One region of the Paenibacillus sp. 2003 genome, then DNA from elsewhere that is predicted to be linked to it. Evidence: riboswitches for the same ligand, from Rfam matches in the RefSeq annotation. Region 1 holds a riboswitch; each other region holds the start of a gene.
The links. Region 1 has a riboswitch for cyclic di-AMP ahead of J2X75_RS10260 (3D domain-containing protein). Riboswitches for the same ligand answer to the same signal wherever they lie in the genome.

Region 1 (10,771 bases):
TCATTTTGGAAAAGGAGGCCGTTATTATGCGTGTACGCCTCATTATGCTGATGGTTATCGTTATTTTTCTCGGGGGATATCATGCTCCAGTTTCATCACGGGATGTTTCAAGCCCGTCAAGTGAATCAGTATCAGGTTCGGATTCTGCGGAAGAAGAACAACTGACATTGGGACAGTTACGTCAAAAATATGCCGATACGTTCAAAACGAATGGTCCTTCAACCAAGAAGGTTGCACTGACTTTTGATGATGTACCTGATCCACGGTTTACTCCACAAGTGCTAGATGTATTGAAGAAATACAATGTCAGAGCTACATTCTTCATCGTGGGTAGTCGTGCTGAGAAACATCCGGATCTGGTGAAACGCATCGTTAAGGAAGGGCATATGGTTGGTAATCACAGCTACAATCATCCTGAATTCAGTAAGCTGTCGATGAATGCCTTTCGCAAACAAATTTTACATACCGGAGATATTATTCGACGTTTGGCGGGATATACGCCCAAGATGATTCGGCCACCTTATGGAGACATTAATGAAGAACAGCTGAGATGGGCTGCCAAACAACACTATAGCATTGTGAACTGGAACGTAGACTCCCTGGACTGGAAAGGCCTTTCAAAGGAACAGGTGAAAGATAACATCCTGTCTGCCGTAAAACCTGGCTCCATCGTTCTGCAACATGCTGGAGGCGGTGTAGGATCAAACCTGAACGGCACGATTGAGGCTTTGCCTGAAATCATTGAGGAATTGCGAAAGCGCGGATATGAACTCGTCACCTTGGACGAAATGCTGAGATTGCCAAAGGCCAAAGATTAAGATGACCGTGATAGCAAATAAATGAGAATATTAAAAGGGTGCTGTTCAATCGCCAATTAGCGACAAGCAGACACCCTGTTTGAATTTGTTAGATGTAATTTACTTTCTACTTAAGAATATACAGCTCGATATCCTGGAAACCAAATGTGCTTACGGACTGTTTGCTACCCGGGATAAAGATATCAATCCGATGACCTTTGATTGCACCGCCCACATCACGCGCTGTGGCTACAAAAGCCTGTTTTGGCAATCCTGGATGGCTATGACCAGTTACCAGTACTTTGGTTCCGAGTGGAATTACACTTGGATCAACTGCAATCGTACCCAATTCAAGGTCATTTCCGAAATAATCGACTGCACCCCAGCCTCCATTTTCAGACGGATCTGCAGAGTATGCCGTTGCTTTCACGTTCACAGCTTTGCTGTAATCGAATGTTTTACCCCAGGCCTGAACCACTTTGTTATCTGCATTAACGTCCAAGCTCGCTGTGGTAACTGTTTTGGCTTGGGTCTTGCTCTCCGTCGCCGCGGCAGCTACATTGTTTGCCTTACCGGGAATCGTAATTTTCAAACCACCATAAATGTTGTAAGGTGAAATGTCGTTGTTTGCTTTAACCAACGTGTTCATTGCTACTCCATATTGTTTTGATAAGGTGTAGAAGGTATCCCCTTCTTTGGCCACATGAACTGAATCGGCGTGAGCCGGAACGGCTTGAATGAGCATTGCTGTTGTCAATAATGCTACTGCTGTTTTGGCTATACGTTTCTTGTTAATCATGGTCTTCCTCCCTCATTATGCCTGCGAAGTTAGTTGTCGGATTCGGATGAGGAGCCCACCCTATAGGTTCTTCATTACATTTGAAACGTTATGTACCCCTAATTCACCCCAAGCAGTGTGCTGTAGATCTTCCCCCTGCACAATCTGCATCGTTACATCCCCCGCACTCCCTGTCCGGAAGTTTCGGCAGAGTTCAATATATCACAATTTTGTAACCTGAACTTGTAGTAATTCTTGCCAAATGGTTTTTAGCATGTCATCAACTGTAAGAATACTGGATAATTCAGAAAATTTGGGCGAACCGACTTCTTTATATTTGGTAACAGAAAAGTTACATTTCGAATCTTTAAGTGATTAATGCGCATAAAAAATAGCGTTACCGACTCGAAGTCAGTAACGCTATTTGATTACTTCGTTTAGAGTACTTTGGCAAGAAAATCACGTGTACGTGAATTTTTCGGTGCTCCAAACACCTCATCTGGTGTTCCCTCTTCTACAATAACCCCGCCATCCATGAACAGGATCCGGTCTCCCACTTCACGTGCAAAACCCATCTCATGCGTTACGATGACCATGGTCATCCCGCCTTCTGCAAGACGTTTCATGACATCCAGCACTTCACCGACCATCTCGGGGTCCAGTGCCGAAGTAGGCTCGTCAAACAGCATCACATGCGGCTGCATGGCCAATGCTCTTGCAATGGCGATCCGCTGCTTCTGTCCACCGGACAGCTGATTCGGGAATGTATCTTTTTTATCGTACAAGCCCACGGTGTTAAGCAGATCAGCGGCAATTTTCTCCGCTTCCTGAGTGGATTGTTTCTTCACTTTAATCGGAGCAATCGTGATGTTTTGCTGTACCGTTTTGTGTGGGAACAGGTTGAAATGCTGGAACACCATGCCCATTTTTTCCCGAGTTGCATTAATGTTGTGCTTCGGATCGGTGATTGACACGCCTTCAAAATCAATCTCACCCGAGGTAGGCTGTTCCAACAGGTTCAGACAACGTAAAAAAGTACTTTTACCTGAACCGGAAGGGCCGATGACCACAACAACCTCACCTTTGCCAATCGTCACGTTAATGCCCTTAAGCACATCGTTATTACCATAAGATTTGTGTAATTGTCTAACGTCTATCACTTGCACTCAACTTCCTTTCCAGTCGTCCCAGCAGCTTGGACAAAATGAACGTCATTACAAAGTAGATGGCTGCTGCAATCAAAAATGGACTCAATCCTTGGTACGTAATGTTTTTGACTACACTTGCCTGATACATAATATCCACCATACCGATAACGGAGATAATGGAGGATTCTTTAATGATAGTTATGAATTCATTACCGATCGCTGGTAATACAGCTTTGAAGGCTTGTGGCAATATGATATAACGCATCGCGGCGCCTCTTCCCATACCTAATGAACGCGCTGCCTCCAACTGACCACGATCCACACCTTGGATACCCGCACGGAAAATCTCCGCCAGATAGGCACCACTATTGATTGAAAGTGTAATGATACCTGCCTGAAGTGCAGTGAAGTTAATGCCAAAGCTCAGGGAAAAACCATAGTAAATAATCATCAATTGTACCAGCATCGGTGTGCCACGGATCACTTCAACGTAAGCAGTACCGATCCAGCGCAAGATTGCAGCGTCATGCAAACGGAACAAACAGATGATCAATCCAATAATTACCCCGAAGATAACCCCAAGTGCAGACAACAGAAGTGTGTATCCTACACCTGTAGCATAGAAACTTTTATATTCCCAGAATACTTGGAAAATATTTTGCGATTTGTTCGCTTTATCCGCCATCAAGAGGCTGGCGTCCGTCACCATCTGATTGATTTTATCTTCACTTTTCAATCGCTCCAGTGTTCCATTTACTGCAGCTAGCAGCTCGGTATTACCTTTGCGAATCCCGATTGCCGCTTCTGCTTGCTCTTCGTCCGGAACAGCAGCAGCAAGTCCAATGATATCGTCCAGATAACCTGCAGCAACGGTATCTTCAACGATTGCCGCGTCAATGCGTTTTGTTTGCAGTTGAAGCACGATATCCGAGATTTTATCAAGCGCAGTAAGCTTCGCTCCTGGAATACTCTGTCCGATCGTTTCCTGAATGGAGCCTTTCTGAACGCCAATTTTCGCATTTTCAAGTTCTGCCATGGTTGGATATTTGTCTTTATCCACATTGCGAACCATAATCACTTGTTTTGATTTATAATAGGTGTCGGAAAAATCGATACTTTTCTTCCGCTCATCCGTCGGCGTCATACCTGAAATTACCAGATCAACACGCCCGCTCTGCAATGAAGGCAGAAGACCGTCGAAGCCCATATCCTCAATCACAAGCTCAGCGCCAAGATCTTTGGCAATCTCTTTGGCGATCTCAATATCAAAACCGACGATTTCATCTTTGCCATTAATCACTTTATGGAATTCATAGGGTGCAAAATCGGCACTTGTACCGAGCACCAGCTTTTTACTGCTTGAATTGTCTGTAGTCCCACTTGCAAGTGCCACAGGAACGGCAGTTGTCAGCAGAACGACAAAGGTCAACAGCATCATGGTGTAACGACTTATTAATTTCAACCTTTTTCTCTCCCCTTACAATACTTTGTATGCTTCTCATGTTGATGACTGAGTCATTATAAAGTACAATGCATGATTATGCAATGCATTTTGACATTACAAATCTTGACTTGTTTCTGAAAAATTGAAGCAAACATGATATAATCAATGAATTATTTTCATTTTTGCATAAGGAGTTTACTAATGACAGCTAACAAATCACAAATTCTGACGGTTATTGATCAATATGCTTCCCGTTTTAAAGCCATTTCATCATATATCGGTGCCAACCCCGAATTGGGAAATGAAGAGTATCTCGCTTCTGCCCGTTTGAAAGAAGAACTGGTCTACCACGGTTTCACTGTAGAAGCTCCAATCCTTGGACTGGAGACAGCCTTTATCGGAACCTATTCAGCCGCCAAACCCGGCCCTACCATTGCATTATTGTGTGAATATGACGCCTTGCCGGAGATTGGTCATGCTTGTGGACACCATCTGATCTGCATGATGAGTCTTGGAGCTGCTGTTGGGCTGAAATCCATTCTGGATGAAGTAGGTGGAACGATTAAAGTGTTTGGCACACCCGCTGAAGAGACACGTGGTGCCAAAGTTCCGATGGCAGAAGCAGGTTTGTTCGATGACTGTGATGTCGCTCTCATGGCGCATCCATATTATGCCTACGAAAAGTCAGGCAGCTCGCTGGCCATTGATGCTGTGCAATTTGAATTCCATGGCCGATCTTCACATGCTGCTGCAAGTCCACACGAAGGTATTAATGCACTTGATGCCGTCATTCAAACGTTCAACGGAATCAATGCATTCAGGCAACAAGTGAAAAGCACCGTTCGCATTCATGGTGTGATCAACAACGGAGGTCAGGCAGCTAATATCATTCCTGACTATGCTTCTGCGCAATTTTATGTACGGGCAGCAACTCGCAAAGAATTGAATATCCTCACAGAACGTGTGATTCAGATCGCTGAAGGTTCTGCTCTCCAGACAGGATGCAAGCTGGTGACATCCAATTATGAAACGTCCTATGACGAGATGGTTACCAATGAAGCATTCTCAGCTGCGTTTAGTCAAAATCTGATGGAACTTGGTATCCCGCAAGAAGAGATTGTGAGTGGTAATGATCACGGCTCTATGGACATCGGTAACGTTTCCCTGAAATGTCCTGCAATCCATCCCTACATTCGTGTTGTGGATGAGGTTCATACCCTGCACTCCATAGCCTTCCGTGACCTTGCACTTCAGGAGCGCGCGCTGGATGGCATGATTCTGGGAGCAAAGGCACTTGCTACAACAGCCTATGACGTACTGAGCCAGCCAGAGCTGCTTCAAACCATCCGCACGGAGTTTGAGCAAGCTATTCGCTAAAATTCACTTTCAACATGTTATATAGGGGTGCCCTGAACAATCTTGAATTCCAAGCTGTTCAGGGCACCCTTTTCTATATTAGCTGTAAGTATATTCAGCACGAAGCTGGAAATGCTGTGAAAGAAACCTTTGAAAACGACGAAAATAATACATTTTATTACAGTAAATATGATTCATTTGCTGGCTAACTTGGTTAATTATAACTATAAGTGCGTGTTCAAAAGACCGGTTTTCATAACTTATCCTATATTCAGGAGGTGCTGTCATGCTGCTCGAAGCCATGTATCATGTTCCTCGTGACAAGTGGGCTTATGCCTATAATTCGTCTACCATACATCTGCGCGTACGAACCAAACGAAATGATGTGCAATACGTGACTGCACTGACCGGAGATAAGTACGATTGGAATGGAACGTACAAGGAAATTCAATTGGAGAAGGCTGCTTCTGATAACATGTTTGATTATTGGGAGGCTGCCGTCAAGCCACAATTCAAACGTCTCACCTATATATTTCGGATAACTGCCGGTTCAGAAGATGTTTTTCTTGCGGATAATGGAATTCATTATGAAACCCCCTATCCAACTGGAGGATATTATGAATTCTCGTATATACATGAAATTGATGTGTTTAAGGTGCCCGAGTGGGCCAAAGAAGCTGTCTTTTATCAGATCATGACGGAACGGTTTGCTAATGGAGATCCAAAGCTGAATCCAAAAGAAACTCATGACTGGGGTGGCAAACCTGAGTTGGACAATTATTTTGGTGGAGATCTGCAAGGTGTGCTGGATCACCTGTATGACTTAACTGAACTTGGCGTGAACGCCATTTACTTTACCCCGTTATTCCAGGCCAATTCTTACCACAAATATGACACGATTGATTATAAAAAAGTCGACCCTCATTTCGGCGATAATGCCCTGCTCAAACAATTGACAGAAGAATGTCATCGCCTGGGTATACGTGTCATGCTTGACGCGGTGTTTAACCATTGCAGCGAATACTTCCCTCCTTTTCAAGACGTTCTCCAGAATGGAAAAAACTCTAAGTATGCCGATTGGTTCCACATCAATGAGTATCCGGTTCAGATCAAGGATGGTATACCAACCTACGATACATTTGGGTTCTATGGCAACATGCCCAAGTTCAACACAGCCAACCCTGAGGTTAAGGCATATCTATTGGATGTAGCTGAGTACTGGATCAAGGAAATTAAGCTGGATGGGTGGCGTCTGGATGTAGCGAATGAGGTGGACAACCATTTCTGGCGTGATTTTCGCAAGGTTGTTAAAGCAGCGAACCCTGAAGCCTATATTGTTGGTGAAGTATGGAGCGACTCCTTGACCTGGCTTATGGGAGATCAATTCGATTCCGTCATGAATTATCCATTTGCCGACAAAGTGCTTCAGTTCTTCTGTGGTTCAATGGACGGTTATAACTTTGCCAATGAGATGGGTTCACTGATTATGCGCTATCCGCAACAAACCAACGAAGTGATCTTTAATATGCTGTGCAGCCATGATACCCCACGACTGCTCACCCGGTTAGGAGAAGACAAACGCCGATTAAAGTTGTCGGTTGTATTTCTTTTCACCTATATCGGTACACCTTGTATCTTCTACGGCGACGAAGTTGGGATTAGTGGTGATGCTGACCCGGATTGTCGAAAATGTATGGAATGGGACCCCGCCAAGCAAGACAGAGAATTGTATGATTTCTATCGTCTGATGATCGATTTACGCAAAAGCAATGAAGCCCTGCGCAAAGGACGCTTCCGATTCCTCAAGGCTGATCACAATGATCCCTGTATCGTGTACGAGCGTGTGGATGACAACCTTCACTTTACCGTATGGATGAATAATACACCTCAAGATCGAACGCTTTCTCATCCTATGGAAACAAAAGACTGGAAGGATGCATTAACTGAAGAGCCCGTGTTTCCAACCGATGGAATGATGAATATTAAGCTTGACCCCTATGGGTACCGCATTTTGTACAGGCAGCTTGATCCGGCAACCATCCAACACTACTGAGGTTTAAATTCAGACACTCATATAAAAGAAAAACACTTCCACCGCTCAGATGATGACTTTCATTCTGAACTTTTGGAAGTTTTTTGTTTATTTGATTAAAAAGAGCCACAGCAGGAATGCTGTGACTCTGACTCATTCAGGATTGCATCAGTTTACTGGATCAAGTGTGATCCGACGATAAATGTCCATATATTCCTCAGCTGAGACATTCCAGCTGTATTCTCCGCCCATTGCATTTTTCACAATTTTCTTCCAGTGTTCTGGCTGTTTGTAGATCTCCTCAGCACGCCGAATGGTATTCATCATGTCATGTGCGTTAAAGCTTGTGAATGAGAAACCATTCCCTTCTCCAGTAAACTCATTGTATGCCTGCACAGTGTCGTTCAGACCGCCTGTTTCCCTTACGAGTGGCACACTACCGTACCGCAGAGCCAGTAGCTGACTAATACCACATGGTTCGAACCTCGATGGCATCAGGAAGATATCACTGCCTGCATAGAAACGTCGGGATAACCCATCATTAAACGTGATCTGGGCAGACATTTTGAGCGGATAACGATTAGCAGCTTCACGGAACCAGTGTTCATACATAGGCTCTCCTGTTCCCAGTACCGCGAATTGAATATCATCATAGTACAGCAATTCATCAAGAATACGGCAGACCAGATCAAGCCCCTTAGAGTCGACGAGCCTTGTCACCATCACCATAAGTGGTACATCAGGACGAACAGGAAGTCCAAGTTCCTTTTGCAGCTCAATTTTGTTCTCCGTTTTCTTGGACAGACTGGTTCTGTATTTCACTGGAATTTTGTTGTCCGTTGCCGGGTTGTAACTCTTGGTATCAATCCCGTTCACAATCCCGCTGAAACGATCTCCAAGTGAACTGAGCAGTCCGTCCAGGCCATATCCATAATAAGACGTTTGCACTTCCTGTGCGTATGTTGGGCTTACGGTTGTCACATGGTCAGCATACACAATTCCTGCTTTCAAAAAATTGACGTTACCGTAATATTCGGCTCCATCCACGGTGAAATATCGATCGTCCAGCTCCAGGATTTCACTGAATAACTCATGCGGGAATACCCCTTGGTACAACAAGTTATGTATGGTGAATACCGTACGAATACCACTGTAGAATGAATCGTGTCTGTAATGGGCTTCAAGCACCAAAGGGATCATTCCTGCATGCCAGTCATGACTGTGCAGCACATCAGGCTTGAACTCAATCTGTGGCAACACTTCAAGAACTGCACGGTTGAAGAAGGCGAAACGCTCGCCATCATCCATATAACCGTACACTCCATCACGCCCAAAATAATACTCATTATCCACAAAATATACTGGAATCCCATCATGAACCAGCATTTCTATTCCACAATAGGGTCTGCGCCAGCCAAGAGGCACATCCGTTGTAATTACGGGCTGTAATGCGTCTTTATATTCATCGGGAATTCCCTTGTACTTAGGCATAATCACCCGCACATCTGCCCCGTTCTTCTTCAATGCAAACGGGAGAGCACCGATTACGTCAGCAAGGCCTCCTGTTTTGATAAATGGATGTACTTCAGCAGCAGCAAATAGAATATTCATGCCTTTGTCCTCCTCTTCGGTTTGAGCGTGTTGCTTTCATTTTTATTCTTCGTTTTTGAACTGACGGAAGTTATGCTCGCAGGTGATTCATCCGTTTTCCGACGCGTGTTCTTTTTTAGAATCACGATGCTCAGCGGAGGCAATACCAATTCGAGACTATGCGGATGCCCATGAAAAGGAATCTTTTCGGTAGGCAGTTGCATATCATTAGTAATGCCTGAACCGCCGTAAACGGAATGGTCACTGTTCAGTACTTCGGTATACATACCGGGACGCATGACACCAATCCGGTAACGCTCCCGCTTGACCGGCTGAAAGTTAATGAGCACAAGGAGTGTATCCGCAGGTTTTTTTCCTTTGCGTACGTATGAAATGACACTCTGGTCCTGATCATCCGGAGTGATCCATTCATAACCGTCCAAGGAATGATCAAGCTCCCACAAAGCTTTTTCACTCAAGTACAGGTTAGACAGCTCACGCTCAAACTTATGCAAATTGCGGTGACTGTCATAATCCAGCAAGAACCAGTCCAGTTGATCCTCATCTTTCCATTCGATGAACTGGCCAAAGTCTCCACCCATAAACAACAGCTTTTTCCCTGGGAAAGTCATAAAATAGCCCAGAAAAGCACGCATGCCGGCAAATTTTTGCTCATAGGTTCCTGGCATCTTGTCGAGGAGCGACTTTTTGCCATGAACAACCTCGTCATGCGACAGAGGTAGCACATAATTTTCAGCAAAGGAGTATACGACCGGGAAAGTCAGCAAATGATGTTTGGAAGGACGCTCATGAAAATCAGATTCCATGTAATCAAGCGTATCGTTCATCCAGCCCATGTTCCATTTGTAGTTGAAACCCAGACCACCTTCATCTACAGGTAAAGTCACCATTGGCCATGCACTAGATTCTTCAGCCATCATCAACGCATAAGGGAAATACTTGAACACCGCCTTATTCAGCTGCTGCAAAAAGGCTACAGCTTCCTTGTTCTCAAGACCACCTTCATCATTGGTACGATATTGTCCTGGCTGCTTCTCAAAATCAAGCCGAAGCATACTCGTAACCGCATCAACACGGAGTCCGTCAAAATGATACATCTCCATCCAATATAATGCATTGGAGATCAGAAATGAACGAATCTCAGGTTTCGAGTAGTCAAAGCTAAGTGTGCCCCAGCCCGGCTTCTCTGCTAACATCGGATCTGCATACTCATACAAAGGCGTACCATCAAACATACGCAACCCATGAGCGTCCTTGGCAAAATGTGCAGGTACCCAATCCAGCAATACGCCAATCCCAGCCTGATGTAGTGTATCCACTAGATACATCAGATCTTTTGGATGCCCATAACGACTGGTCGGCGCATAAAACCCTGTGTTTTGGTAGCCCCACGAAAGGTCATATGGATGCTCACTGAGGGGCATCATTTCAACATGTGTATATTTCATTTCTAATAAGTAAGGAACAAGCAAATCAGCCATCTCTCGATAACTATAGAGGCTTCCGTCTTCTTTGCGCTTCCAGGTTCCCATGTGCATTTCGTAAATATGTAGAGGTTTGTTATACATGGCACGTTGTTTGCGTCTCCAGGCTCCATCATTCCAT
Region 2 (10,771 bases), on a different contig from region 1:
TAAAACGAGGCTCCTGTAGCAGGTTCATGAGTGTACCTGCACAGCCTGCCTTGGGATCAGCCGTACCATAGATTACGCGGGGGACCCTGGATTGTACAATTGCACCTGCACACATTGGACAAGGTTCCAATGTGACGTACAGAGAACAATCCAACAAACGCCAAGCTCCGATGGTCTCGCTGGCCTGACGAATAGCCACCATCTCTGCATGGGCGGTGGAATCCAGTGTAGTTTCACGCAGATTGTATCCCCGACCAATAATTTGGTTATTTTGTACGATTACAGCTCCAATCGGTACTTCCCCAAGAGCCTCAGCTTTGTAGGCCTCGGCAATGGCCTCCCGCATCCAGTGCTCATGCTGAGCTTCCTCAGATAAATGCGCAAGATCGGTCTGAAGAAAATGGTCAGTCATTACTATATAACTCCTTCCAAAATCGTTTATTCAGCGAACAAGCATTCGGGTTGTTAACATGTTGTGTATAGAAATGTGGATAACCGTATAGTTGCTCACATAGTTATAAACAAACTATCCACAAGCCTGTGGGTATGTGGATAAATATAGTGATTAATTTCATTGTAGAGTTCGAAAATGCAAAAAACAACGAATTTCGAGCTTTTCAGTCATTCGGTAACTTTTGGACACAGGTCAATTATCCTTTTCAAAAAGACATACAAGCGTTATGATGGAGATAGGTTTTGCCATATATCGCCAGAGGGTACAAGCCGAGAGGTGAACAAAAAAACTTGTCTATTAAAACGAAATTATCCATGATTATGTCGTGCTCAGTGCTCGTTATTTTAGTGTTGAATATCGCACTGAGTTATTATACTACAGAAGAGAATCTGAGGCAGGACAGTGAAACCAAGATGGTGCTCACTGCAAAGCAGATTGCAGTTGCTGTCGAACAGAATCAATACAGTTCGGATTATGTAAAACGGCAGATTGGAAACAATCTGTGGCTTGCTGCTGTCATGGCAGCGGAAGAATTGGACCCGGATATTAATAATATCACAAATGAAGAACTTGTACGCTTGAGCCAAAAGGTCGGCGTTTCGCATATTTCGTTAATGGAGCAGACGGATGATGATATTGTAGTTAGCCGCTCCTCAGATCCGAGAGAAATCGGACTGTCCACCAAATCCATGACTTATTGGTATCAGGCCTTTAAGCAGTTGTTTGAAAAACAACAGGTGACGATTCCCCAAGGGCAGAAGTTGGAGCATTTCTGGTCAGATGGATTCGAATATTCTACATCCAGTCCTTCGGATATTGATATCTGGGGTTACTACCATGATGGAAAGAGAAACTACATAATCAATCCCTTCTATAATAATACGGAAGTTGATGACTATGTGAAAATCTCTAGTCCGGATGAGATTTTGAATAAAATTCGTGAGGTCAATCCCTCCATTCTGGAGATTACAGGCATCAATCCGTTGACTTTTGGCAGCCCGAACATGGGTGATGACGGAAGAGATTCGAACTTTAGCAAGTTGAATAACAGACCGATTCGTTTTGGTACATACCAGTATGGTTCTACGGATGAGGATCATCGTGCTGTGGTGCGCGCCATTCGAACAGGGCAAAATGTATCTTTTGTCAGTGAAACGCACGAACAGAAGGTACTGAAGAGTTTTATTCCGATTTTCACACCCAATCAGTCTTCCTATGTGATCAGTATTGTCATGGATTATAAGCAAATATCCTCCATGGTATCTGAGCAGTTGGTGAGCCATGCCTCCATATCGTTGGTTTTGCTGGAGATCGTCATCTTTGGCAGCTATCTGCTCGCAGGGTATATCACACGTCCGATCCAATCCATATTGGGCAAAGTGAATGAAGTAGCGGATGGGCACTTTGATTTCCGTCTGAAAGTCCGGAGGAAGGATGAACTTGGCCAACTGGCCAATCGTATTAATGCCATGATTCGTAATCTGGGCCATTATACGAGCCGTCTGAAACAGATGTATGAAGAGAATCGGGCGGTGAAAGAACATCTGGAGTCCATTATCAATCAGACAGCGGATGCCATTCACATTACGGATCTTGAAGGAAAAGTGCTGCGGGTTAACCGGGCATTTGAACAATTATATGGCTTTCGAAGTCGTGAGGTGGAAGGTCGTAATCTGAAGATCATCCCGCCAGAGGCAGAAGAAGAAATGAAACGTCAGCATGCCCAACTCGTTGAGGGAATGTCCATTACGTCCAACGAAACCACCTGGATGAAGAAAGACGGGACCCGAGTAGAGGTCAGTGTCAGTACGGCTCCGGTGCGAGACGAGGCTGGAGAGATCACCGCGCTCATTAGTGTCTCCAGGGACATTACAAGTCGTAATCGGATGGAAGAGCTGCTCAGACGGTCTGAGAAGCTAACAACCGTGGGCCAGCTTGCAGCAGGTGTGGCACATGAGATTCGTAATCCACTGACCACGCTGCGCGGATTCCTACAGTTACAGCAAGAGAGCAACAAGCTGAATCATCGTCATCTGGATCTGATGTTATCAGAGCTGGATCGCATCAACCTTATTGTTGGTGAATTTCTGATTTTGGCCAAACCGCAGGCGGTTCATTTTCAGAATCGGGATATTCGTTTTATTCTTGGCGATGTCATCTCGTTACTGGATAGTCAGGCGCATCTGCATGGTGTAGAATTTGTACTGCGTGCCTCATCCGATTCGGCTATGGTACACTGTGAAGAGAACCAGCTGAAGCAGGTATTCATCAATTTGCTGAAAAATGGTATGGAGGCCATGCCAAATGGAGGAAGCATCCATATCAAGCTCAAGCATGACGAACAGTCGAAACGCGTCAGAATTGAGATCAGGGATGAAGGGATCGGTATCCCGGAAGAGATGATGCCCAAGCTTGGGGAGCCCTTCTTTACGAATAAAGAGTCTGGAACAGGGCTTGGCCTGATGGTCAGTCAGCGCATTATTCAATCACATAAGGGCATGATGGATATTAAAAGCGTCATGAACAAGGGAACAACGGTTATCATTGAACTGCCTGCATCCGAGCAACAACCGGAAGTTATTGAGGCAGATCAGGTAACGGATGAACCAATTACAGATGAAGAGAGATAGATGAGGTGAGATTACCTTTTGCGTATTAATAAATTTATTAGTGAAACAGGTTATTGCTCCCGGCGTGAAGCCGACAAGTTGGTGGATAGTGGTCAGGTAACTATTAATGGAGTTAAGGCTGAACTGGGCAGTCAGGCAGAAGAAGGCGACGATGTACGAATTAATGGCAAACCGATCAAGGAAAAGAGAAAACACGTATATATTGCGTTGAATAAACCGATCGGGATCACAAGCACAACTGAGCAGCATATTCAGGGGAATATCGTTGATTTTGTCGGGCACGATGAACGTATCTTTCCAATTGGGCGCTTGGATAAGGACTCAGAAGGTTTGATCCTGATGACCAATGATGGTGATATCGTTAACCGGATTCTTAGATCAGAAGGACGCCATGAGAAAGAGTATATCGTTACTGTTGATCGATCTGTAACCCCGAGTTTCCATAGAGGTATGAGCACTGGGGTGAAGATCCTGGGTGAAATGACCCTGCCTTGTACAGTGACCCGGATGACGGATCGAGTATTCCGTATCATCCTGACTGAAGGAAAGAACCGTCAGATTCGGCGGATGTGTAGTGCCTTTGGCTACGAGGTTCGTAAGTTGAAGCGTATTCGGATCATGAACATTCATCTTGGAGAAATGGCGACAGGTTCTTGGAGAGAGCTTACCGCTGCTGAAAAAGCAGAGTTGGGCGGTCTGTTGGACTATTCACTGGAATAGTTGACAGGTGAATCTTCCGAAATAGTGTGAAAAAATGTAGAGATAAACCAAGCATAAGCTTTATATAAACCCAAAAGACCGTTCTCCTTGTACCTGGAGAACGGTCTTTGGTTAATGAATCGCTGCAGGCCTCTAGTTTCCTTCGCCAACGGCTTTTACATTTGTATTGTTACTTTGATACTTCCGAATGATAGATACCTCTACACGGCGATTCTGTGCCCGTCCGTTATTGGTGTCATTGCTGGCAATCGGGTGATACTCTCCATAACCACTTGGTGTGAATTTGGAAGGGTCCAATTGCGAGTTCAGCAACAGGATTTTCAGGAAGTTGAGCGCACGATCTGCACTTAGATCCCAGTTATCCTTATATTGGTTGTTCGAAATGGGAATATTATCGGTATGACCGGATACAACCACTTCATATTCAGGGAACTCCTGCAGCATGCTTGAGATTGCTTTGGCCAGGGATCGTGATTCAGGCTTCACATCTGCTCGGCCTGAGGAGAACAGGGCGTTATCACTGATGGTGATCTTCAATTCAGACTGATTCAGCTTGGTGTTCAGCTGGTCCGAAAGTCCGTTCTTCGAGATATACTGGTCAAGCCGTTTCTTGAGCTTCTCCAGATCTTCCTGCTCTTTTTGAGCCATCTGTGCATCCGTTATCTGAGCTGGTGTTTTCTTGGTGATTTCTGTAGGTTCCTGTTTGTTCTTACCCAGATCGGCACCTGGCGTATCCGGATTCATGGACGTATGATCCAGAACACCGGAGCCTCCATTCAATGCACTGCTTAGTGCGGAAGCCATCTGCTCGAACTTGGCTGCATCGAGTGAACTCATGGAGAACAACGTGATAAACAGGGCAAGCAACAAGGTCATCAAGTCAGAATAGGGAAGCAACCAGCTCTCGTCTATATGTTCTTCATGTGGTTCGTGCTTTTTAGCCTTTTTCACCTGATGATCCCTCCTTCTCTTCCAGTTGTTTACGTTCGGAAGGTGTCAGGAATACGGATAACTTTTGGTTGATGGCAATGGTGGATACACCAGACTGTATGGATAACAATCCTTCAACCATCATCAGCTTGATCTCCATTTCTTGCTTGGACATCCGCTTCAGCTTGTTAGACATCGGGTGCCATAACACGTAACCACTAAATATACCAAGGAGTGTTGCGATAAATGCTGCCGCAATCGCATGGGAGAGTTTCTCCATGTCACTGAGATCGGCAAGTGCTGCGATGAGACCTACAACGGCCCCGAGAACCCCGAGCGTTGGCGCGTACATCCCCGCCTGAGCGAAGATCAAAGCACCGCCACGGTGGCGCTCTTCTGTAGCATGAATATCTTCCATCAGTACATCACTTACAAATTCCTGATCGTTGCCGTCGATAATCATACGCATACCGCCACGAAGGAACTGATCGTCAATCTCTTCTACTTTTGATTCCAGTGCAAGCAAACCTTCACGACGGGTAGTGGAAGCCCAATCCATAAACGTGCCGATCAGAGACACTCGATCAATAAGTACTTGATTTTTGAAAATAATCCCGAAAAGCTTAGGGATTTTCTTAACTTCAGACATTGGAAATGCGATAAAGATAGTTCCTGCTGTACCAACAAAGATAATAACGTAGGCTGCCGGATTGTTAACCAGGTTGATTAAGGGCGCACCCTTCAGGAACATACCGAGTACAAGGGAGACCAGTCCAAAAACTAGTCCAATAATCGTTGAAATGTTCATCATACACCTCATCCATGAGATAAAATTGAATCCTTTCAAGCGGCTGTATTCGGGCTTCCGGACGAATTTTTGGCCGCAATCCGTTCAATGTTAGGCATTCCTTACGGTTGCTAAAACAGTTAAAACGGTCATATATGTATTTATCGACCAGAAGGCCTTTTTTTTTAAGGGCTATTTTCAGGTATAATAAGATCAAATCCGCTCCTTAGGGGCCGAATAGGAGTGAAAAGCCAATGGGCGTAAAGCATGGACGGGATTATGAAGGAATTTTGACAGATCTGACAACGGCAATCGGACGCATACCGGATCGGTATGTTTTCTTTGAAATGGACGCGGAAGAGTGGGAGAGACTGGCTGCATCTGACCAACTTGAAGTGGATGAGGCGTTGGCGGAGGATTTGTTCTATGCGCTGGGCGAGGAGTCTGTTATTCCGGTTGGAAGTGGCGTGGTCATCCATGATAAGGAACAGCACCGCATTCATATTTTGATCGGGGAAGAAGAGTTGACGTTTGTACCTTTAATTTAGTGCGTTTACATGCATTTTCAAGGGTATGAATGGAACTGGAATTGCCCTCAAAGCCTTATGGTTAGTGGTTCTATGCCATGTAGTTGATTGGATTTTGAAGCTTGTCCGTGGTAAGATGTTAGTCGTGAAATGGGCCAACCGAATGGCGGTGAGCCTGGCCTTTGAGGTTGCTGTTGATAGCGCCGAAGGTGTCGGTGGTTATACGGACTCAAGTCTGTAATGTACCATCCTATGGGGAGGAAGATAACGCATGGTTTTTTCGCAAGAGGAAGTCGAAGCTCATCTGGGAAGGCTGGAAGGCTGGGAACTGGAAGAGGGACGGTGGATTGTACGTAAATTCGTGTTCTCCAACTACATGAAAGGGATTGCATTTGTGGATGAGGTCGCTGCGATCTCGGAAGCATTCAATCATCATCCTTTTATTACGATTGATTATACAACGGTTACGCTGCGTCTCACGTCATGGGATGCGGGTGGTATCACATCTGTAGATATCAAGGAAGCAGGGCAATATAACGAAGCTTATGACAAAATGAGGTCGGAATAACGAGGTCAGTTATTATCGCGCGGCCAGAAGTGAGTGAACCATACATGTCAGACTATAATCAGAAACAACCTCTTATTGCTGTCGTAGGCAGTCTCAATATGGATCTCGTGGTGAAGACAGACACGATTCCGGAAGAGGGAGAGACGGTGAGTGGTGAGGAGCTGCATTATCTCGCTGGTGGCAAAGGGGCGAACCAGGCTGTTGCCGCTGCGCGTCTGGGTGGACAGACTACGATGATTGGTGCGGTGGGATCGGACGGTTTTGGCGAACGTCTGCTGCACAGTCTGACGGAAAGTGGGGCAGATGCCTCGCAGGTTCGCATATTGGAAGACACGGTTACAGGGACGGCTTCCATCTGGCTCTCTCGGGGAGACAACCGGATTATCGTTATTCCTGGTGCGAATGGGCAGGTGGTGCCTGCGATGCTGGAAGAGGCGGATACGGTAAAAAGCCTGACTGCAGCCGCAGCGGTGCTGCTGCAGCTGGAGATCCCGCTGCCAGCGGTTACCCGCGCCGCCCAACTGGCGGCTGAAGGCAGCGCACTGGTGGTGCTCAACCCGGCTCCCGCGGTGCCGGGTCTGCCCCAGGAGCTCCTGCGGTGCGTCGACGTTGTCACGCCGAACCGCAGTGAGCTTGCCGTGCTTACCGGCCGGGATCATCTCCGGCCGGAAGACCTGGATGCGGCGGTCGCAGAGCTCGCTGCATCCCTCGGGGCCGCTGTCGTCACGACACTCGGCCCCGAGGGGGCTGTGTACGCGGCGGCACCTGGCGGCCGCGTACAAGCAGGGCGTGCCGGCGCGTGCCGTGCGCCCGGCTACGCCGTAAGCGCCGTCGATACGACCGGCGCTGGCGATTGCTTCAACGGCGCGCTGGCGGTAGCCCTCGCGCGCGGTGAGACGTTGGACGCGGCCGTAGGCTTCGCCATGGGTGCGGCCGCGTTATCCGTGACAAAGCTCGGCGCCCAGTCCGGGATGCCGTCCGCACGTGAAGTTGAGGCCTTTCTGGCTGAGCATGCCGCAGAGGCTTAATAATTGATATAACAAAGAGGCTCTTATTCTCCCAAAAGGGGATTAAGCGCCTCTTTGTTATGCGTGTGCAGAGATTATTTCTTCTCTGACAGCCACATGGCGATATTGGCAATCTCTTCATCCTGCAGTTTGCCCTTGAAGGAAGGCATACCGCCTTTACCTTTGACAATCGTAGTGTAGATCTTCTCCAGATCATCCTGACTACCGATGTTTGCCAGAGCAGGTCCTACGCCACCTTGAAGCTGATCCCCGTGACAGGAGATACAATTGGCTTTGACCAGTGCTTCAGCCTGTCCGGCATCCAATGTTACTTCCGGCATGGTTGGCTTGGCTTCTTCAGCCACTTCTTCTTTCCCTGGAAGCGTAAACATTAAAACAATAGCTAAAGCGCATGCTGCAAAAAATACTCCGCTCATGATCCATTTGTGCATCCCTTATGTCCCCTCCAGAATGAAAGATCATCTAACCTGAAACTATCCATATCATTATAACGGAACCTGTACTGACATCATAGCATTTTGTGGGAAATTTTTGAACTAATCACATAACAAGGCGCAAATTTGGTTGTTTTGCAATGGATTTTAATCACGAGGCCCTTCATAAACCATACAGTGAAAGGGCTTTAAGCCGCTTGGGGTCTGTCGCTCGTATGTATCCTGGGTGACAAATCCACTCTTCAGATAGACTTGAATGGCACGAGCATTCCAAGTGAGCACTTCCAGATCGATCTCATTCTTCGGATTTCGGCGAATGGCTTCCTGTACAATGGCCGTGACAAAAGCTGTGCCTTGACCCTGACCACACAGCTCTGGATGCATGCCAAGGCCAATCCGGGTTACCCCTTGAAGTGGGAAGTATTGAGCAAACCCACATATACGATCGTTCTGATCCAGGACGATCGCATATTGCTCTTGCCGCAGCTGTGCATCTCCGAATTCCACTTCCAGAGCTTTCATCTGCTCCCAGGGGAGCCAGCTGTAGATATTGTAAGGCGGGTCATACTGCCAACTGCAGATAAGCTCCGCATGTTCTTCTCGCATGGGTACAACGTGAAACGTCACAGGGGTTTCCTTCATACACCTGCATGCTCCTTTCCTTGAAACAGAACTCTTTGTCCACTCTACAAAAGAGATGTTCATTTAGCAAGTCTTCCTTCCCAAGAAAAAAAATGAAACAAAAGTTCCGGTAATTCCGTTTATATTATAACGGGATGGGTAAAAACATCATAAGGGCACGGACAAACGAACGCAAAATGGACTTGCTGATGTCGCAGGATATACCCCGAGTATAACTTGTAATATAAATAAGGATTGAAGCACAAAAAAACCGCCGGATACATTCCTGCGGAGAATGTACCGGGCGGTTCTGTTATGCTTCTTGCTTCGTTCCAGTATGGTTAATGGTTACAGCATCATGTTGCTCAGCTTGTCCCTAGTCAAGGGCCAGTGATTCATATGCGTCCGTGCTCATAATCCGTTTCGCGCCAACATAACGATTGGCCCAATAGTTTTCACTCAATGCACTGATCGTAACGCCTTTGGAAGAAGAGGAGTGTGCGAACTTTCCATCCCCTACAAAGATTCCTACATGGGATACGCCTTTACCTGTTGTATTAAAGAACACCAGATCGCCAGCTCTCATTTCCATGCGGGATACGGAATCGCCCATGTCGAATTGGGAACTGGATTGGCGTGCCAAATCAATACCCAACTTGTCGAATACATACCGTGTAAATCCGGAGCAGTCAAAGCCGTTAAGCGTTGTTCCCCCACTTTTGTATGTAGTTCCCATTGCTGAATCAATTACTGTGTCCATCTTTGAATCTGCGAATGCGCTACCTGCACCAAGCGATAAAGCGAATGTGATGCTAAGTACAGCTGCGGTTAATTTCTTCTTGAACAAGAGATATTCCCCTTCCAACGCCTGCGAGGTTAGCTTAAGGATTCGGTTGAAGGTCCCCTATGATCCCTCTGTAGCAAGATCAATTCACCCATAACTGGTTCCCCCGCTTCCCAGGTGCCAGGAATTTGGCTATGCTAGTTATGCACCTGCGAAATCAAGAAATGACGATTTAATTTTAAGTAGTTACAAATATGAATGTAAAGATTACAAAGTTGTTACTAAAAACTCACTGCGATTATTGTAACAGAGGAGTACGGCTTTGGCAACGTTTAGCAACAAATTTAGCAAAAAAAACCTCGACCTTTGACGGGGAAAGGTTGAGGTTTGCCTATTTATAAGTACATATTAGGCCATGAGTTTAACATGTGATGGTAACAATTTTTAAACTATGTGCTCTCACCTTTGGATATTTTGGACTGCCATAATCGGAAATGGCTGCATATTTTCCACAGACTTAATAGACATCTGGCAAGTGGATACGTCTGTTGTAGTATAAGTCCGGTAAGTCCCGTTAATAACCATGAGGCTGAAGTGAATGCCCCAAAGACGAGCAGGTGTACTCCGCCCAGCAGGAGTGCAATGCCGATTACAGCGGTGAGATGACGCAGTGCAATCCAGAGTGCTTTGAGAGTACCGTGAGCCCCGCCTTCTCCTTCTGGTGCCGACACACCGAACTGCATGTAGAGTATGGCATGGTGGATGATCCAACCATATACAATCCAGGCAGCAACATAAGGTATACCAGGCAAAAGTAATTGAAGGGAATGAAATCCGTCCATGAGAATCGAGTAGAGCTTCGGTATGAGCCAGTAGGCGGGCAGAAGTATCAATAAAGTACGTATGGTGTGGAGCAGCAGCATCGGTTTCCACAGATTTTTGATTCCGCGGACAAAGGGGATGCGCTCTTCTGTAGAATTAAAGTGCTGAAGTGAGTAGAGCAGTCCTGCCTGAATGAGGGGGCTGATCAACATGCGAACCAGCAGCATGCCCCCTAGAATCCATAGATAACGATGAACCTCCGGATGGGTAGACAGGTTAAGTTGACTTTCCATTTTGAACAAAAGTGTACTCAGCTCCCCTGCATCAGCATCTGGATAGCGCAGGAGCAGTGGGATGACAGCCGATTGTACCATTCGATAGAAGAAATATCCCCAAATGAGTTGATAGAGAAATAAGAGTGCGGCAATGAACATATGCTGACGGACGAGAAACCAGCCTTCACGTA
Region 3 (10,771 bases), on a different contig from region 1:
ATTCACCTTCGGGATTCATGCTTGCTTTCATCTGCTCAATCAGTTCCTTGGTTTGAGCTTCAGGAATCGCAACCCATTGATCCCCAACTTGAGAGTAGATTTTATCCGAAGTGATATACTGCTTCACGTTCTGAGCTTCCTGTCCCGACATTTCCATTTTCATCTCTTGATAGATCATCATTGGATCTTTGATAATATCCATCTTGAGTGATGTTTTAACCTGTTGATCCTGGGACTGTTCACCAGCATCCATTTTCAGATTCTGATCAATGTTTGCTTCAGTTGTGAAGCTTTTCATTTCTTTGGTTGCTGCATTCGTTTTTGTAATCAATTCGTCCAAGGTAGGGATCTTTGTTGCCTGCTCTGCAGGTGTATTGCCCTCGTTGGATGTTTCGTTGTTAGTCGCTGGCGGCGTTGCCGTATTATCTGTATCGTTACCGCATGCTGCCAAGCTCACTGCTAATAATGCCCCGATAAATAATGTAGTCCACTTCTTCAAGTTGTTGTCCTCCCAAAATAGATATGATCTGTAGTCATTACCCAATTATTTCCGTTATTAATCACACTCACAAAAATCGATCTTTGATCTCCGGTGTAGGCAACATGCACGCTTCATCCTTGCCAAACCAGCGATAACGGTTGCGAGCAACCCAGTTATAGACTGCATTACGAATAAATTTCGGTACAATAATGAACACATATAACAATGGATAAGGAAACTTCAAACCTTTAGCCAATCGCAGTGCAGCGGTTGAACGTGTATAGTATTTTCCATTCTCAATCAGAACAAAGGTGTCCATACTGTCTGTCGACAAATTGCCCTTCGCCAGCAGTTCCTTGGCTACATCCGATTGGAGCGATGCAAAATGATATTTCCCTTCGGGGTCACGCTTAATAATCCATTTGGTTAAGCCCTGGCAGAAGTGACAGACGCCATCCACCAGTACGATGGGATGTCCCTGATGCACATCCGTTTGAGTTGCTGTCATATTCGCTGCCTCCTATTGTTGCGGTTAGAGTAACTTACCCAATCTGGGCCTTCTTGTTCACTAATTCTAAATTTATTTCTTCTAGAAGTAGTTCAAAAAGTCCGCTTTTGATTACGAAGGATGCCTGGTGGCATCATCAGCATCGAATATGGAATTCAGCCGAAATGTCCGTTGCTCACGTAGTTTTCCCTACGCTCCGCTACTCCATTTCTAGCTTCATCCCATCTTCTCGGTACTGAAAACCGGTCTTTTTGAACTCGCATTAATGGAAATAAAAAGAAAAAGAGCGCAGGCATTGTGCCCACGCTCGTATCTGTCCGACAATTACTCCGTAACTGCCTTTTCCATCCATTGGTCATCGATCATTTGTTGATGCAGGTCACTTGCCCACTGGTCCATACATTTGCAAATGAAATCTTTGCGACATACTGGACAAGGCGTTTTCTGCAAACGGCTGATATTAGTCATCTTCCATTCCGGGGAACGGGAGTAGAATACACGGCATTTTGTACCGTCTACCAAATTCATTTTGAATTCGTACAATCCGTCTTCCTTGTTACCATAAGCTAATTCTAAATCTGCAATACGCGGTCTATAAGACATGGATATCACCTGTTTAATTCAAATTTGGTTCATGCAATGACACTACTCAGTACTAAGTTATATTAAAGAAATTTCAGTTCAATGTCAACTCGCGCATGTCTACCCGCCAAACAGAATATCCAGAATAGTCCCAACCTGCCCCTGTTTTTTCCCTTTCAAGACATCCGGATCAAATACTTCAACATACCCGCAGGAAGCACAAGCCACGAACAGGTAGTGGTTATGCTGGATATCGAACATCTTGCTCAGGCCTGCTCCTGACATGGAAACTTCCTTAATGTTACAATCCGTCCCCCTGCATTTCGTACACACAAATCGCCGCTCGATCATCTCTTCAATACTCATCTTTGTTCCCCCTTTATGGAATGTGTAGCATGAAGTGGGAGTGCAATTATGTAAAATAGTACGCGATCTGGCATCTAATCTCCTGCATCATGTCCATATATTATAATCAACACAAAACCCTGCCGATTGCCAGCAGGGCTTTGTAGTCGAACATCAGGTATCTGGGATACCCTGCTCTATATGTTCCCTTTACTTGCCGGGAGTCAAATCTTAGACTACGTTTAAAACAACATCAATGTTGCCACGTGTTGCTTTGGAATATGGACAGAAATCATGCGCCTTGCGGGCCAGTTCCTCTGCTTGACTGTGATCTACACCAGGCATGCTAACGTCCAGACGAACAGACAGCTGGAAACCGTCATCCGCAGGGTCTTTACCAATGGATACGTTACTTGTAACGACCACATCCTCCAATTTCACACCTGCTTTGCGTGCTACATTGGCAAGGGCACTTTCATAACATGCTCCATATCCAGCGGCAAAAAGCTGCTCAGGGTTAGTACCTTCACCACCGGAGCCACCAAGCTCTTTTGGCATTTTCAGATCATGCTTAAGCACGCCATCCGAAGAAGTCACGGAACCTGTACGTCCACCTTTAACTGTCGCTACTGCTGTATATAAAGCTTCCATTAAGAATCTCTCCCTTATCCATATAGTTTTTACTGCCTTCCTTTCAATTTAAACTTCTGGCTCATTTTGAAACGCAATTTTATATCTTTATCAGCTTTTACAACTTTATTATTTTCATGCATTTCAATGCCATGGCTGTATTTTCCCTAAGGTTGGGTAATATACGAAGGGGCATCTTCAAGCTGCAACCGAAATTTTGTGCTGATACATAAAAGTTGCACTAGACAAAAACAATTGAAGGAGTACAATGTAACAATAAACATAAAAATTTAGATATATCATGAGCGGTTTGTTCCGCAACAATATTTCCAAATCAATAATTCAAAGTCAGGTGATTATCGTATGAGTAAAAAAAATCCGTTCAACGCTACTTCAAGAGAATCATTGTCTACTGCGGGCATCGCCCCTTCCCTTGGAGAAGCACACAGTTCCATGAAAGTTCCGCAGAATGCCGCATGGTGGAAGAAATTCCTCGCCTTTGTAGGCCCAGGATACCTTGTTGCCGTAGGTTACATGGACCCCGGGAACTGGGCAACAGATATCGCAGGCGGCTCACAGTTCGGGTATACCTTGTTATCCGTTATCCTGTTATCAAACCTGATGGCCGTTGTCCTTCAGTCGCTGGCTGGCAAGCTCGGCATCGTCACTGGACGGGATCTGGCTCAAGCCTGTCGTGAACGATTCAGCATGCCTGTTGTCATGATGTTATGGATACTGTGTGAGCTTGCCATTGCAGCCACCGATCTGGCTGAAGTCATTGGTTCTGCCATCGCGTTAAAGCTGTTATTTAACATTCCCATGTTATACGGCGTTATCATCACCGCAGTTGATGTACTCCTGATTCTTGTACTGCAAAACAAAGGCTTCCGTGCCTTGGAGACTCTCGTCATTGTGCTGATGGCAACCATCGCCCTCTGCTTCGGTATTGACCTGTTTCTGGCAAAACCGGATATGGGCGGTGTGCTCCATGGTTTTGTACCAAATGTTGAGATTCTGCAAAACCCGGCTATGCTCTACATCGCCATTGGTATTATTGGAGCAACCGTGATGCCGCATAATCTGTATCTGCATTCTTCCATTGTGCAGACCCGTCAGATCGAACAGACACCACAGGGCAAAAAAGAAGCCATTCGGTACTCGACCATGGACTCTACGATCGCGTTGACACTGGCCCTGTTCATCAATGCGGCCATCCTGATTGTATCTGCTGCTGTATTTCACAGTGCTGGCATGACGCAGGTTGCCGAGATCGCAGATGCCTACCATCTGCTGACACCTCTTTTGGGTACAACGGTTGCAAGTATCCTGTTCGGTGTGGCGCTGTTAGCATCAGGTCAGAACTCTACCCTTACAGGTACACTCGCTGGGCAGATCGTTATGGAAGGTTTCCTGAACATTCGAATTCCGGCTTGGCTGCGCAGACTAGTCACACGTCTGATCGCCATCATCCCGGCGGTAATTGTGACAGCCATTGCAGGAGAACATGGCACAGAAGAACTGCTCATTTTGAGCCAGGTCGTGCTGTCTCTTCAATTGCCCTTTGCTGTAATTCCCCTGGTGATGTTCACAAGTGATAAAAAAAGCATGGGTGCATTCGCCAACAAAATGTGGCTCAAAATCATCTCATGGTTCATTGCAGCTGTTATCGTTGTGCTGAATGTATATCTGATCATTCAAACGATCCGGTTATTCTAATCTCGTTCTAATCGACTAAATACTAAAAAGGCTGATCAACTCTGGTATGCAATACCCAAGTTGATCAGCCTTTATTGTTGCAATACAGCAACATGTTTCCTTTTATAGTAAAACTCAAACTCCAATAAACAACCATCTAAATCTAATCCTGATTTGGTATCAGTAATGGCAGGAGTTGATCCAATGAATCCACAGTCCAATCCGCACGTTTGTCATCCGATAGTTCTGGCTGGAATCTTCCGTAACCCTGCATAATTCGAATCGTACGCATGCCCAGCTTCCGAGCAGGTATAATGTCGTTATCGATCCGATCGCCGATCATGACGGCTTCCTCCGGTTTACAACCGGCCTGCTTCAAGGCCACAGCGTATAACTCAGGGTCTGGCTTGGACACTCCTTCTTCAGCCGAACATGCCAGAACATCAACATACTTCCGCAACCCGTAGCTCTCCAGTCTCTCTTCCGTTCCAGGACTCTGATTGGCAATAATACCAATGCGATAATGCCGTGACAACTGCTGAAGAACGGAATCCGCTGAAGGAAAAGGACGTTCAAGATCTTTTTGAAACTTCAACTTGTCCTGAATCTGTTTCTGGTGTCCCTCGTCTTCAACAAATGTGCGAATCGCCACTCTCATAGGCCATTGCTCATATTTCTGGTAACAGTTCGCGAACAGTTCGCGTACCGCCTCAATCTTCACCGGATACCCCAATGCACAGGCTTCGCGGACGAACTGTCCGATAATATCATCAACCGGCTCCCATTCATCCACCAGCGTATCTCCAACATCAAAAAACAACCATTTCAATCCACCTACATCCGGCACGCCAATTCCTCCTTGTAAGCCACAGGTGATTCCTGATCCTAATCTAAAAGTTCGCGTTCACCTTTAAACCCATAAAAAAGAAGACTCACCATCATGCATGAGTCTCCTCAAACTTCCGTTTATCGATACATTCAATTATAACAGGCACCTTACACCTGAGCAATCACAAGCTATGGCATTAACCATTGAGGAGAAAGCCAACTTCCCCATTGAGCGAATATACAATCCGGTCTGCGCCCATGCCCCGATAGATGCCCTTAGGATGACTCTGCTCCGTAATGACGCACAGGGATTTCGAAGTCCATGAACGGCAGATCTGTAAATAACGACAGGTCAGATTCAGGCTGTTCTCGAAAATAAACACGTTACCTACGCTGCCCTGCGGCAAAAACCATTTTTGAGCTGCAGCTGTATTCATGCGAATGACATGTTCTACTCCGATTCTACGGAGTCTGCGCTCTTCCCCTGCACTGTTGGTTAGAACGGCAAACGGCATTTTTTTGTACATCAGCAATTTAATAAATTTGCGTCCTGCTTCATTTGGAGCAGTCACTAAAATCATCTCAGTATCCATCATTCGTTCCTCCCTTGGCGTGAAAAGACAACAAAAAAGAAGCGTGGGGGACCAAGGCCTCCCGAACGCTTCTTAAATAACCCATGGCGAAAACACCATGAACCAGCGTACGGCTTGTTGCCTCTCCCTTTAACGCTTACGAGGTTAGCTGACGGATTCGGGCGCGAGAGTCGCCCTATTTCCGGCTGTCACCGGAAAATTCACCCCATGAATGCCCACTGTCCTGGACAGCGCATTCCGTTGGTTCCCCCGTTTCCCATTCATCAATGAATGGAAACTCAGCGATTAAAACATCGTTCGTATATCTTAAGGTAAGATCGAGCGATATTATCGTTTGTTTCGTTTTTCAAGTACAATTTAGTTTAAATTGAAATTACGTTATGAATCATACACCCCCGCCATGACGGTGTAAAGTCCTTACAGATCACCAAATCGGCAGATTTTTGCCAATACTCGTTTATAATAACGCTTACAATAAGGTTATACTCTATCCATCTCTTCAAGGCTATCTAATTCTCACTCTGACGAAAATCACTTCGCAATTCATTCACGTATTCTGCACAACTTGCCTGTTTTGATGCTTTTAACACCACATTAGTTTTGCAATATTTAATTGTAGCCAATATAATAGAAGATATAAGAGTAAATAAATGGAGGCGATTTAGATGACAGTCTACGATTACAAAGTGAATACCCTTCGCGGTCAAGAAGTTGAAATGTCCGACTACCGTGACAAAGTGCTCCTGATTGTGAATACGGCAAGCTCATGCGGCCTCACTCCTCAATTCAAAGGTCTGCAAGAACTGCAAGACAAATTTCAAGATGCTCCATTTGAAGTTCTTGGTTTCCCAAGCAACCAGTTTGCACAGGAAAAAGGATCTTCCGACGATATTGCCGAGTTCTGTCAGATGAATTATGGCGTAAGCTTCCCAATGTTTGAGAAAATTGATGTGAACGGCTCAAGCGCTCACCCTCTTTTCCAACACCTTAGCACAGAAGCTCCTGGCCTGCTCGGCTCCAAAGCAATCAAATGGAACTTCACCAAATTCCTTGTGGATCAGAACGGACAGGTACTGAAACGTTATGCTCCCAAAACAACACCGGACAAGATTGAAGAAGATATCAAGAACTTACTTCAAAAATAATACACAGGCCACCCGTAGCCGTAAGGTAGAGCACCATTGCCCCGGTAATGGATGGCTTTTTTTCTCAACCCAGATGTCATACTGTTCGAAAAAGACAAAAAAAGAAGCTCTCCAATAACGGAAAGCTTCTTTTTCATCGTTCATATGATGCGGTCGAGAGGACTCGAACCTCCACGGGCATACGCCCACTACCCCCTCAAGATAGCGTGTCTGCCATTCCACCACGACCGCATGTCGTAAATAATCGGCAACAGAATTGATTATACCGGGTTCAGAACTAAAAGTAAAGTATTTTTTAATACTACTTTTTCAGCTAGGCATTTTCATCAAAAATCGCATAATCTCGTCATCTTTACCCATGAACTGCATATTATTAGATTTGATCTCCTCTTTTTCGGTAAGAGCCGATCTTGTTGATTCATTTATATATAGTCCTTCCTTCTATATAGTTCTCCCTGCACTCCACCACACAAATGACACATTAAGTTATATAAAATAACACAAATATTAAATTACAGATTTAATCCATTAAATTTCACGGATACCATTGACAAAAAGTGGACATTTATGGGAAGATAACTATCATATAATTCGGATTTATAAACATAAAGCAAACAAAAAGGATTATAAATGTCACTATAAGTGACATTTAACGAACACAGGAGGCGAATGATTGTGAACCGTGGGAATAAGCTGCTCGATTATGTCAACCTGCTTGATTCCTCTATTCAGGTTGGAGGGTTCACCCATTCCTTCGGCATGGATATCCATATCAGGGAGGGTACCATTCGTAATGCTGAAGATCTCGAATCATTCATGCGTTGTCAGTTGCATCCCAGCATCGTTCGTCTTGAAGGTATGGCCATCAAAGGCATCTATACCGCAGCAGATCACAAAGATACATGGCGGATAGCTCTAATCGACAAGCTCGTCCATGTTCAGCGAACCCCTGGAGATCTCAGAGAACAAGCTGCCGCCATGGGTAAACGATTGATCAGACTTGCACGTGCTCTGCACCCCTGGATTGAATTCAGCCAGCTCGAACAGATCTGTGCCAAATACGATTCGGTTGGCTGCCTCTCCACTGTTCACGCCTGGATTAACCACCACCTCGACATCCCGGTCGAGGAGGCGGTCCTTGGTTACCTGCATTCAGCCATGAATGCCTGCATAACCGAAGCCTCCAAAGTCATTCCCCTGAACAACGATACAACCAAGGATCTGATGGTCCGCCTGGCCACAGATCTGGAGAATGAATGGAAGACCGTCAGCGCCTCGGCTGCGGATGGACTGGCACAGCCAACCTCGATGTCCATGAAATCGTTTTTCCCCAGTTTCCATATGCTTGGAGCTGGACTTCATGCCTACAGGGCCTAATCCTCTTCCTCCTCATACCTGCTCCCCTTCATTCAGACAAACTAAAAAACACGCGGCAACCTCCTTGCCGACGTGTTTTTTGTCATTTTATTTGTTTTATTTACGTATTTACGCCATTTATCATCACAAAATACACTTTTTTCCGTCTTTTTTAATTGTTAGATGACGAATTTACGTATATAATGAAACATACAGCTCGCATTTCTATATATTCTACATGATGAAAGGGCGGCTGAATACTACATTCTAACCAGGGGTGAACCCTTTTGAACAAGAAAAAACCAGTTACTCCGTTCGGATGGGCCATCAAACGACGGCTAACCGAACTTCAAGTGGACCAGAAGACCTTTTGTGAACAGCATGGCATCCCACCCTATCGTTTATCCAATCTTATTCACGGCACACGCAAAGCAACCCGATTCAGGCACCTGGTCGCTGATATTTTGGATATTCCAGATGAACTGAGATAAGATTTCTGCCAAAGGAGGGTCTCATCCATGAGACATGTTACATCCGATCTGGAGAGGCTGTCGTTCCAGTCCATACGTCACCAACTCATCATCGTTGATCACAATTGGATTATCCAAAGTTGTAACCGTGCCTGGCAACAGGGACTTGGTCAATGCTCACCTAACCCGGATATACACAGTAGTTATAGACATTACCTGCATCTGACGGAAGCCTGGGCAAAACGAGGCAAGAACGCTAACATGGCACTTGTCGCACAGAATTTGAAAGAACGCGGAATACCCTTTAATCGAAATCATACATATGACATCTGCGTGTATACTGTATACAACGAAAAGAGGTGGTTTCGTGTAGAACTCACCCCTCTATCTTATGCAAATTCAATTCTGGATACCAATCTCGCTTTGATTGCACACATGGATATTACCGAACAGAGAAAGACAGAACACCAATTGAAGAAGGCATTGTCTGAAGTGCGCACATTGCGCGGACTGCTGCCTATTTGCGCCGTCTGCAAACAAATCAAGGACGAAGAGGAACACTGGAACTCCGTTGAGAGTTATCTGGAGAAGCATACCCACGCCGAATTCACCCATGACATCTGTCCGGAATGCATCCGGCGGTTATATCCCAAATACTCGAATATCCTGGACAAGCGTTCCTGAAACCTTTCTCCACTCGCCGACTAACTACAACTATACGGAGAGATGATGTTCAAACTGCGACATATCCAGTTCTTGCGGTGTCCCGTGCAGGGTTATGGTTCCTTTGTCCATGATATAGATGTAATCTGCGGCACTTCGTACAAAATCGATACTCTGCTCTACCAGCAAAACCGAGAGGTTCCCCTTTGCCTTGAGCTGCAAAATAACCTGCCGAATGTCCTCCACGATAGAAGGCTGGATGCCTTCTGTCGGCTCATCAAGTAGCAACAACCCCGGACGCGAAGCCAACGCCCGGGCGAATGCCAACTGTTGCTGCTGTCCACCACTCAGATCCCCGCCCTGCCGTCCATACATCGTCGCAAGCACTGGAAACATCGCCAGTACATCCTCCGGGAACGTTTTTACTCCCGGCGCACTTGTCTCCAGACCGAGCAATAAGTTTTCTTTCACCGTAAGCTGCGGGAAAATTTCCCGCCCCTGCGGTACATAACCGATCCCTGCCCTTGCCCGCTTGGCTGTGTCCAAAGTGGATAACTCCTGATTTTGCCACTGAATACTGCCCTTGCGTGTTTTGAGCAACCCCATTAATGTTTTCATCAACGTTGTTTTCCCTACACCGTTACGGCCCATCAGACACACCACCTGTCCAGGCTGTACATCCAGGTTCACACCACGAAGCACATTGCTTTCCCCGTAGCCGGATTCAATTCGTTGCAGCGACAGCATGGTCATCCCTCCTTTTGCCCAGATACACTTCGGCCACTTTCGGATCTGCCTGTACCTCCGCCATCGTACCTTCCTTCAGCAGTTTCCCTTCATGCATCACCGTTACCTTGGCTGCGAACTCTCGCACAAACTCCATATCATGCTCCACCACCACAACCGAGCGTTCACGCGCAATCTCTTGCAGAAGTCGCCCGGTCTTGTGCGTTTCTTCATCCGTCATGCCTGCGGCTGGTTCGTCCAGCAACAACACACGTGGCTCCTGGAGAAGCAGCATGCCGATCTCCAGCCACTGCTTCTCCCCATGTGATAACGCTCCTGCACGAGCATCAACGCGGTCTTGCAGACCAATCTGGAGGGTAACATGCTCCATGGCAGCACTCATTTTCCCATATCGACGAATACCGATGGCTTGCAAAGGGGAACGGCGAGTCTCCGCCGCCAGCGTCAGATTCTCCTGCACCGTCAGACCTGCAAAGATCGATGGCGCCTGGAATTTGCGTCCCACACCTTTGCGAACAATCTGGTGCTCCTTCAGTCGTGTTAATTCCGTGCCATCCGCCATCTTCACCGAGCCGGACATGGGTTTTGTTTTGCCGCATATCACATCCAGCATCGTTGTTTTCCCAGCACCATTGGGTCCGATCAGAAAATGCAGGTCATGTTCATGCAGCTTCAGATTCATTCCTTTGACCGCAACGAACCCACCAAAGGCGACCGTAACATCCTCG

Region 2: another riboswitch for cyclic di-AMP. It lies ahead of J2X75_RS29770 (C40 family peptidase); the one in region 1 lies ahead of J2X75_RS10260 (3D domain-containing protein).
Region 3: another riboswitch for cyclic di-AMP. It lies ahead of J2X75_RS27295 (HAD family hydrolase); the one in region 1 lies ahead of J2X75_RS10260 (3D domain-containing protein).

What each region holds. Positions count from the first base shown of each region.
Region 1 is NZ_JAVDTB010000001.1:2,381,002-2,391,772, forward strand. It holds gene J2X75_RS10255 (polysaccharide deacetylase family protein) at 27-818, shown strand; gene J2X75_RS10260 (3D domain-containing protein) at 925-1,596, opposite strand; cyclic di-AMP (ydaO/yuaA leader) riboswitch at 1,599-1,795, opposite strand; gene J2X75_RS10265 (amino acid ABC transporter ATP-binding protein) at 2,013-2,735, opposite strand; gene J2X75_RS10270 (ABC transporter substrate-binding protein/permease) at 2,722-4,158, opposite strand; gene J2X75_RS10275 (M20 family metallopeptidase) at 4,369-5,544, shown strand; gene J2X75_RS10280 (alpha-glycosidase) at 5,810-7,576, shown strand; gene glgA (glycogen synthase GlgA) at 7,724-9,166, opposite strand; gene glgB (1,4-alpha-glucan branching protein GlgB) at 9,163-10,771, opposite strand, start outside.
Region 2 is NZ_JAVDTB010000016.1:9,539-20,309, forward strand. It holds gene tadA (tRNA adenosine(34) deaminase TadA) at 1-412, opposite strand, end outside; gene J2X75_RS29725 (ATP-binding protein) at 745-3,084, shown strand; gene J2X75_RS29730 (pseudouridine synthase) at 3,103-3,804, shown strand; gene motB (flagellar motor protein MotB) at 3,937-4,755, opposite strand; gene motA (flagellar motor stator protein MotA) at 4,742-5,542, opposite strand; gene J2X75_RS29745 (hypothetical protein) at 5,776-6,069, shown strand; gene J2X75_RS29750 (4a-hydroxytetrahydrobiopterin dehydratase) at 6,320-6,616, shown strand; gene rbsK (ribokinase) at 6,661-7,644, shown strand; gene J2X75_RS29760 (c-type cytochrome) at 7,719-8,075, opposite strand; gene J2X75_RS29765 (GNAT family N-acetyltransferase) at 8,226-8,720, opposite strand; gene J2X75_RS29770 (C40 family peptidase) at 9,076-9,546, opposite strand; cyclic di-AMP (ydaO/yuaA leader) riboswitch at 9,550-9,687, opposite strand; gene J2X75_RS29775 (hypothetical protein) at 9,933-10,771, opposite strand, start outside.
Region 3 is NZ_JAVDTB010000011.1:37,853-48,623, reverse strand. It holds gene J2X75_RS27330 (DUF6612 family protein) at 1-499, opposite strand, end outside; gene J2X75_RS27325 (thiol-disulfide oxidoreductase DCC family protein) at 567-989, opposite strand; gene J2X75_RS27320 (hypothetical protein) at 1,314-1,592, opposite strand; gene J2X75_RS27315 (zinc ribbon domain-containing protein) at 1,692-1,937, opposite strand; gene J2X75_RS27310 (organic hydroperoxide resistance protein) at 2,148-2,567, opposite strand; gene J2X75_RS27305 (Nramp family divalent metal transporter) at 2,910-4,262, shown strand; gene J2X75_RS27300 (HAD family hydrolase) at 4,405-5,088, opposite strand; gene J2X75_RS27295 (HAD family hydrolase) at 5,267-5,665, opposite strand; cyclic di-AMP (ydaO/yuaA leader) riboswitch at 5,781-5,956, opposite strand; gene J2X75_RS27290 (glutathione peroxidase) at 6,328-6,807, shown strand; tRNA gene J2X75_RS27285 (tRNA-Leu) at 6,956-7,038, opposite strand; gene J2X75_RS27280 (urease accessory protein UreF) at 7,483-8,184, shown strand; gene J2X75_RS27275 (hypothetical protein) at 8,451-8,654, shown strand; gene J2X75_RS27270 (nitrogen regulation protein NR(II)) at 8,682-9,317, shown strand; gene urtE (urea ABC transporter ATP-binding subunit UrtE) at 9,348-10,043, opposite strand; gene urtD (urea ABC transporter ATP-binding protein UrtD) at 10,021-10,771, opposite strand, start outside.